Regions from separate parts of the Streptomyces sp. NPDC127100 genome, predicted to be linked through region 1. Evidence: predicted binding sites of a transcription regulator. Region 1 holds the regulator's gene; the other holds the start of a gene.
The links. The regulator HrcA, encoded in region 1, represses chaperone genes, less so after heat shock. The targets are predictions, from matches to a motif close to TTNGCACTCNGNNNNNCNGAGTGCNAA.
Positions count from the first base shown of each region.

Region 2: groL (chaperonin GroEL) is a predicted target of HrcA. The motif match lies at 2,246-2,272, and genes of this name have one in related genera.

Region 1 is NZ_JBHXFL010000044.1:7,791-12,175, forward strand. It holds gene hemW (radical SAM family heme chaperone HemW) at 1-464, shown strand, start outside; gene ACFWJB_RS29185 (DUF3097 domain-containing protein) at 496-1,293, opposite strand; gene ACFWJB_RS29190 (MBL fold metallo-hydrolase) at 1,328-2,053, opposite strand; gene hrcA (heat-inducible transcriptional repressor HrcA) at 2,216-3,232, shown strand; gene dnaJ (molecular chaperone DnaJ) at 3,233-4,369, shown strand.
Region 2 is NZ_JBHXFL010000008.1:154,530-158,914, reverse strand. It holds gene thrC (threonine synthase) at 1-1,135, shown strand, start outside; gene ACFWJB_RS11785 (ubiquitin-like small modifier protein 1) at 1,132-1,407, shown strand; gene ACFWJB_RS11780 (cold-shock protein) at 1,849-2,052, shown strand; gene groL (chaperonin GroEL) at 2,399-4,021, shown strand; gene ACFWJB_RS11770 (NADH:flavin oxidoreductase) at 4,249-4,385, shown strand, end outside.

The DNA.
Region 1 (4,385 bases):
ACCTGATCGCCGAGGAGACGCTGTCCGGGGCGGGCTTCGACTGGTACGAGGTGTCGAACTGGGCGACCTCCGACGCGGGGCGGTGCCTGCACAACGAGCTGTACTGGCGGGGGGCCGACTGGTGGGGTGCCGGACCCGGCGCGCACTCGCACGTGGGCGGGGTGCGCTGGTGGAACGTCAAGCACCCGGGGGCGTACGCGGGGGTGCTGGCGGCGGGGAAGTCGCCGGGGGCCGGGCGTGAGGTGCTGACGGACGAGGACCGGAGGGTGGAGCGGATCCTGCTGGAGCTGCGGCTGCGCGAGGGGGTGCCGCTGTCGCTGCTGCGGGAGGAGGGCCTCGCGGCCTCGCGCCGGGCGCTGGCGGACGGGCTGCTCCAGGAGGGGCCGTACGGGGAGGGGCGGGCCGTGCTGACCCTGCGCGGGCGGCTGCTGGCGGACGCGGTGGTGCGGGACCTGGTCGACTGACCGGGCTCCCTCCCGCCCGGCTGCGGGGGACTCAGGCCGTCACGAAGTCGATCAGTTCCTCCACGCGGCCCAGCAGTTCCGGCTGGAGGTCCTTGTAGGACCGCACGTGCCCCAGGATGTGCTGCCAGGCGGCCCCCGTGTTCTCCGGCCAGCCCAGCGCCCGGCACACCCCCGTCTTCCAGTCCTGGCCGCGCGGCACCCGCGGCCAGGAGGCGATGCCCAGGGAGGACGGCTTCACCGCCTCCCAGATGTCGATGTAGGGGTGGCCCACCACCAGCGCGTGCTCGCTCGTCACCGCCTCGGCGATCCGCCACTCCTTCGACCCCGGCACCAGGTGGTCCACCAGGACGCCCAGCCGCGCGTCCGGGCCCGGCGCGAAACCGTCGACGACGGACGGCAGGTCGTCGACCCCCTCCAGGTACTCCACGACCACGCCCTCGACCCGCAGGTCGTCGCCCCAGACCTTCTCGACCAGCTCGGCGTCGTGCCGCCCCTCGACGTAGATGCGGCCGGCGCGGGCCACGCGCGCCCGGGCGCCGGGGACGGCCACCGAACCGGACGCCGTACGGGTGGGCCGTACCGGACCCGCCGCCGGCCTGACCAGGGTCACCGCACGGCCCTCCAGCAGGAAGCCGCGCGGCTCCATCGGGAACACCCGGTGCTTGCCGAAGCGGTCCTCCAGCGTCACCGTCCCCGCCTCGCAGGAGACCACCGCGCCGCAGAAGCCGGTGCCGGGCTCCTCGACCACCAGACCGGGGTCGGCCGGGACCTCGGGCACCGGCTGCGGCTTCTTCCACGGCGGGGTCAGATCGGCGGAGTACTGGCGCATTCTGCCGACGATACGAGGAACGCCCGCGCCGTGATCAACGCGACACGCCGAAGCGGGCGGCCAGCGCGTCCCGCTGGGCCCGGACGAACGCCGCGTCCACCACCGCCCCGTGCCCGGGAACGTACAGCGCGTCCTCGCCGCCCAGGCCGAGCAGCCGGTCGAGGGCGGCCGGCCAGCGGGCCGGTACGGCGTCGGGCCCCGCCTGCGGCTCGCCGGACTCCTCGACCAGGTCCCCGCAGAAGACGACCGCGGGGTCTCCCGGCACCAGCACCGCGAGGTCGTGCCCGGTGTGCCCGGGGCCCACGTCGGCCAGCACCACCCGCCGGCCGCCGCCCAGGTCGAGCGTCCGCTCGCCGGACACCTCGTGGCGCACCGGGACGAGGGCGTCCGCGGCCTCCTCCGCGAGCCGGGCGTCCAGGCCGTGGGCCACCGCGTCCGCGCGCAGCGCCTCCCGGCCCCCCGCGAGGACCGCGGCCACGCCCGCCGCCCCGAAGACCTCCGCGCCCGCGAACGCCGCGGCGCCGAGGACGTGGTCGAAGTGCGCGTGGGTCAGCGCGAGATGCGTCACACGGCGACCGGCGAGCTCCCGCGCCGCCCCGCGCAACCGCGCGCCCTCGCCGAGGCCCGACCCGGCGTCGACCGACAGCGCCGCGTCCGCGCCGACGACCAGCCCCGCCGTGCAGTCCCACCCCGGCAGGCGGCACCGCCCCACCCCGGCCGCCAGCCGCTCCCACCCCAGGTCTTCCCAAGTCACCGTCACGGCGCCGACGCTAGCGCCGGAGGGCCCCGGTCACGACGGCGGCGCCCCGCCCTTGCCGGGGGCGTACCCCGCGGCCGTACACTGGGCCGGGGAAGTCTGGCACTCGAACACGGTGAGTGCCAGGGAGAACACCGGGCGGACGGCTTTTTGGAGGTGTGCGCGATGCTCAGTGAACGCAGGCTGAAGGTGCTGCGCGCCATCGTCCAGGACTACGTCGGCACCGAGGAGCCCGTCGGCTCCAAGGCCCTCACCGAGCGGCACAACCTCGGCGTGTCCCCGGCCACCGTGCGCAACGACATGGCGGCCCTCGAGGACGAGGGCTTCATCGCCCAGCCGCACACCAGCGCGGGGCGCATCCCGACCGACAAGGGCTACCGGCTCTTCGTCGACCGGCTGGCCGGCGTCAAGCCGATGACCGCGCCCGAGCGGCGCGCCATCCAGAACTTCCTGGAGGGCGCCGTCGACCTCGACGACGTGGTGGCCCGCACGGTGCGGCTGCTCGCGCAGCTCACCCGGCAGGTCGCCGTCGTGCAGTACCCCTCGCTGACCCGGTCGACCGTGCGGCACGTGGAGTTGCTCTCCCTGGCGCCCGCGCGCCTGATGCTCGTGCTGATCACGGACACCGGGCGGGTCGAGCAGCGCATGGTCGACTGCCCGGCGCCGTTCGGGGAGGCGTCCCTGGCGGATCTGCGCGCGCGGCTCAACAGCCGGGTCGCGGGCCGCCGGTTCTCGGACGTCCCGAGCCTGGTCGAGGATCTGCCGGAGGCCTTCGAGGCCGAGGACCGCGGTACGGTCTCCACGGTGCTCTCCACACTGCTGGAGACGCTGGTCGAGGAGAACGAGGAGCGGCTGATGATCGGCGGCACCGCCAATCTCACCCGCTTCGGGCACGACTTCCCCCTCATGATCCGGCCCGTCCTGGAGGCACTGGAGGAGCAGGTCGTGCTCCTCAAGCTGCTCGGCGAGGCGAAGGATCCGGGCGTGACCGTCCGTATCGGTCATGAGAACGCCCACGAAGGACTCAACTCCACGTCCGTCGTGTCGGTGGGCTACGGTTCGGGCGGCGAGGCGGTTGCCAAGCTCGGCGTGGTCGGACCGACCCGCATGGACTACCCGGGAACGATGGGAGCGGTACGCGCAGTGGCACGGTACGTCGGACAGATCCTGGCGGAGTCGTAGGTGGCCACGGACTACTACGCCGTACTCGGCGTACGCCGCGACGCGTCCCAGGACGAGATCAAGAAGGCGTTCCGGAGGCTCGCCCGCGAGCTGCACCCGGACGTCAACCCCGATCCGAAGACCCAGGAGCGGTTCAAGGAGATCAACGCCGCCTACGAGGTGCTGTCGGACCCGCAGAAGAAGCAGGTCTACGACCTCGGCGGCGACCCGCTCTCGCAGGCCGGCGGAGCGGGCGCGGGCGGCTTCGGCGCGGGTGGCTTCGGGAACTTCTCGGACATCATGGACGCGTTCTTCGGTACGGCGTCGCAGCGCGGTCCGCGCTCGCGCACCCGCCGGGGCCAGGACGCGATGATCCGCCTCGAGGTCGAGCTGGACGAGGCCGCCTTCGGGACGACCAAGGACATCCAGGTCGACACGGCCGTCGTCTGCAACACCTGCAACGGCGAGGGCGCGGCCCCCGGCACCTCGGCCCAGACATGTGACATGTGCCGCGGCCGCGGTGAGGTGTCGCAGGTCACCCGGTCCTTCCTGGGTCAGGTCATGACCTCCCGCCCCTGCCCCCAGTGCCAGGGCTTCGGCACCGTCGTCCCCACCCCGTGCCCCGAGTGCGCGGGCGACGGCCGGATCCGCTCGCGGCGCACCCTGACCGTGAAGATCCCGGCCGGTGTGGACAACGGCACCCGGATCCAGCTCGCGGGCGAGGGCGAGGTCGGCCCCGGCGGCGGCCCCGCCGGCGACCTGTACGTGGAGATCCACGAGCTGCCGCACTCGACCTTCCAGCGCCGCGGCGACGACCTGCACTGCACGGTCACCATCCCGATGACGGCGGCGGCCCTCGGCACGAAGGTGCCGCTGGAGACGCTCGACGGCATGGAGGAGGTCGACATCCGGCCCGGCACCCAGTCCGGCCAGTCGATCCCGCTGCACGGGCGCGGCGTCACCCACCTGCGCGGCGGCGGCCGGGGCGACCTCATCGTCCACGTCGAGGTCACGACCCCGACCAAGCTCGACCCCGAGCAGGAGCGCCTCCTGCGGGAGCTGTCCAAGCTGCGCGGCGAGGAACGGCCCCAGGGCCAGTTCCAGCCCGGTCAGCAGGGCCTGTTCTCCCGGCTGAAGGACGCGTTCAACGGGCGCTGACGGGGTGCGCTGTCGG
Region 2 (4,385 bases), on a different contig from region 1:
CGACTTCTCGGCCTACGACACCGAGGAGCTGCGGAAGCGGATCGAAGCGGGCCCCGCGAACATCTGGCGCTACGCGCCCCTGCTGCCCGTCCCGGCCGACGTCGCGACCAAGCCGAACATCAACCCGGGCTGGACCAAGCTGGTCCAGGCCGAGAACCTGGCCCGCGAGCTCGGCGTCACCGGCGGGCTGTACGTCAAGGACGACTCCGGCAACCCGACGCACTCCTTCAAGGACCGCGTCGTCGCCCAGGCCCTGGAGGCCGCCCGCGCCTTCGGCTTCACCACCCTGTCCTGCTCCTCCACCGGCAACCTCGCCGGCGCCGTCGGCGCCGCCGCCGCGCGGGCCGGCTTCCGCTCCTGCGTGTTCATCCCGCACGACCTGGAGCAGGGCAAGGTCGTCATGGCCGCGGTCTACGGCGGTGAGCTCGTCGGCATCGAGGGCAACTACGACGACGTGAACCGCTTCTGCTCCGAGCTGATCGGCGACCCGGCCGGCGAGGGCTGGGGCTTCGTCAACGTCAACCTGCGGCCCTACTACGCCGAGGGCTCCAAGACCCTCGCGTACGAGATCTGCGAGCAGCTCGGCTGGCGGCTTCCCGACCAGCTCGTCGTCCCGATCGCTTCCGGCTCCCAGCTCACGAAGATCGACAAGGGTCTGCGGGAGCTGATCGGGCTCGGCCTGGTCGAGGACAAGCCGTACAAGATCTTCGGCGCGCAGGCCGAGGGCTGCTCGCCGGTGTCCACCGCCTACAAGGCGGGACACGACGTCGTGCGCCCCCAGAAGCCGAACACCATCGCCAAGTCCCTCGCGATCGGCAACCCGGCCGACGGCCCCTACGTGCTCGACATCGCCCGCCGCACCGGTGGCGCGGTGGAGGACGTGACCGACGAGCAGGTCGTCGACGCGATCAAGCTGCTGGCCCGCACGGAGGGCATCTTCGCGGAGACCGCCGGCGGTGTGACGGTGGGCGTCACGAAGAAGCTGATCGAGAACGGCGTGCTGGACCCGTCGCTCACCACGGTCGTCCTCAACACCGGTGACGGCCTCAAGACCCTCGACGCGGTGGCCGGCACCGGCCTGACCGCGACGATCCGCCCCAACCTGGACTCCTTCCGAGAGGCTGGCCTCGCATGAGCGTGACCGTTCGCATCCCCACCATCCTGCGCACCTACACCGGCGGGAAGGCCGAGGTCGCCGCCGACGGCGCGACCCTCGCCGAGGTCATCTCGGACCTGGAGAAGAACCACACCGGGATCGCCGCTCGCGTCCTGGACGACCAGGGCAAGCTGCGCCGCTTCGTCAACGTCTACGTCAACGACGACGACGTCCGCTTCGAGCAGGGCCTGGAGACGGAGACCCCGGACGGCGCCGGCGTCTCGATCATCCCGGCGGTCGCGGGCGGCTGAGACGCCTCCTTCGTTACCTTCGGTAAACGGCGTCACTCCGCGTTCAGTGAATTGCCCCCTCCCGTGAGAGAAGTGGAGGGGGCAATTCCATGTGATTGAGCGCGGTAGAGTTGGGGAACGCGCTCCCGATCACCGGGACGGCGCCCCGGAATTCCTGCCCCAGGCCCGACAAGATGTAGCCAAAGTGTGGGCGTATTTCGCGGCTTTTGTTCTCTTTGTGTAGCCCGACTTGACCCGAATTCAGGCGCATTGTCGCCACATTCCGGACCGGCTACGTCCAGATTTCTCGTCCGATTGCCCTGTTGCAGACGGCAGTTGGACAGATACATTCAGCCGCGGTCGACGCGTTCCGGCGCACGCCCCCGCCCATTGGGGGGTGAGGTCTGACCCGGATCCGCGAAGTGCGGATCTGTGCAAGGGCCAGTAATAGGGGAGTTAGGCATGGCTCAGGGCACCGTCAAGTGGTTCAACGCGGAGAAGGGGTACGGCTTCATCGCGGTCGACGGTGGTGCGGATGTTTTCGTCCACTACAGCGCGATTCAGATGGACGGCTACCGCACCCTCGAAGAAGGCCAGCGGGTCGAGTTCGAGATCTCGCAGGGTCAGAAGGGCCCGCAGGCCGACATGGTTCGCCTCAGCGCCTGAGACGTGCGGCCACCGCAAGCCAACGGTCTTCTCCGAAGGGCCCGTACCCCCTGGGGTGCGGGCCCTTCGGCCTGCCCGGGCCCATGTCCGGACCCCGGGGGTCCGCGCGGGCCGGTGTTCGCGGGCGGCTGAGCGAGCGGCTCGATCCCCGGGAGGCGCTTGCACTCGACAGGGGCGAGTGCTAATCATTGCGTTAGCACTCTGAAGGTGAGAGTGACAACGAGGACCGGGTCGGTGAGGCCCGCGGGCCGGGTGGGGAAGGAACCCACGAGGCCGGCGAGCCGTCCGTCGCGGGCGCGGGCGCGGTCCGAAGGAATCACCCCCAGTCCTGGAGGGACCACTTCACATGGCCAAGATCATCGCGTTCGACGAGGAGGCGCGGCGCGGCCTCGAGCGCGGCATGAACCAGCTCGCGGACGCCGTCAAGGTGACGCTCGGCCCCAAGGGCCGCAACGTCGTCCTCGAGAAGAAGTGGGGCGCGCCCACGATCACCAACGACGGTGTCTCCATCGCCAAGGAGATCGAGCTCGAGGACCCGTACGAGAAGATCGGCGCCGAGCTGGTCAAGGAAGTCGCCAAGAAGACGGACGACGTCGCCGGTGACGGTACGACCACCGCGACCGTCCTCGCCCAGGCCCTGGTGCGCGAGGGTCTGCGCAACGTGGCCGCCGGCGCCAACCCGATGGCCCTCAAGCGCGGTATCGAGAAGGCCGTCGAGGCCGTCTCCGCCGCCCTGCTCGAGCAGGCCAAGGATGTCGAGACCAAGGAGCAGATCGCCTCCACGGCCTCCATCTCCGCCGCCGACACCCAGATCGGCGAGCTCATCGCCGAGGCCATGGACAAGGTCGGCAAGGAAGGCGTCATCACCGTCGAGGAGTCCCAGACCTTCGGTCTGGAGCTGGAGCTCACCGAGGGTATGCGCTTCGACAAGGGCTACATCTCGGCGTACTTCGCCACCGACATGGAGCGGATGGAGGCGTCGCTCGACGACCCGTACATCCTCATCGCCAACTCCAAGATCGGCAACGTCAAGGACCTGCTGCCGCTCCTGGAGAAGGTCATGCAGTCGGGCAAGCCGCTGCTGATCATCGCCGAGGACGTCGAGGGCGAGGCCCTGTCGACCCTGGTCGTCAACAAGATCCGCGGCACCTTCAAGTCCGTCGCCGTCAAGGCCCCGGGCTTCGGCGACCGCCGCAAGGCCATGCTCGGCGACATCGCCATCCTCACGGGCGGCGAGGTCATCTCCGAGGAGGTCGGCCTCAAGCTGGAGAACGCCTCCCTCGACCTGCTGGGCAAGGCGCGCAAGGTCGTCATCACCAAGGACGAGACCACGATCGTGGACGGCGCCGGCTCCGCCGAGCAGGTCCAGGGCCGGGTCAACCAGATCCGCGCCGAGATCGAGAACAGCGACTCGGACTACGACCGCGAGAAGCTCCAGGAGCGTCTGGCGAAGCTGGCCGGCGGCGTGGCCGTCATCAAGGCCGGTGCCGCCACCGAGGTCGAGCTCAAGGAGCGCAAGCACCGCATCGAGGACGCCGTTCGCAACGCGAAGGCGGCCGTCGAGGAGGGCATCGTCGCCGGTGGTGGCGTGGCCCTGCTCCAGGCCTCCCAGGTCTTCGAGAAGCTGGAGCTCACGGGTGACGAGGCGACCGGCGCCAACGCCGTGAAGCTCGCCCTGGAGGCCCCGCTGAAGCAGATCGCCGTCAACGGTGGTCTCGAGGGCGGCGTCGTCGTGGAGAAGGTCCGCAACCTGACCGTCGGCCACGGCCTGAACGCCGCGACCGGTGAGTACGTCGACATGATCGCCGAGGGCATCATCGACCCGGCGAAGGTGACCCGTTCCGCGCTGCAGAACGCCGCCTCCATCGCCGCGCTGTTCCTCACCACCGAGGCCGTCATCGCCGACAAGCCGGAGAAGGCCGCCGCGGCCGCCCCGGGCGGCATGCCGGGCGGTGACATGGACTTCTGATCGACCGGTTCCGGTTGATCGACCGTCCTTCACGTACCGAGGGCGGCACCCCTGGCCACGGCCGGGGGTGCCGCCCTCGGGCGCGTCGTGCCCCGTGGCACCGCGGGCGTGTGTGAGCCGGGTCACGGATGGCAGGCCGCCGGAATGGTGGTGGCGGGTGTGCCGGTTGCACGGATGCAGGCATGCATGCGTATGCACATACCGACTGGTACCCCCGAGGAGCCCCCATGACCGTCACCGCCCCCGACGCCGCCTCGCGCGCCGCGCGGATCCTCGCCCGCCCCACCGTCATCAACGGCCTGACCGTACCGAACCGGATCGCGATGGCGCCGATGACCCGCATGTTCTCCCCGGGCGGCATCCC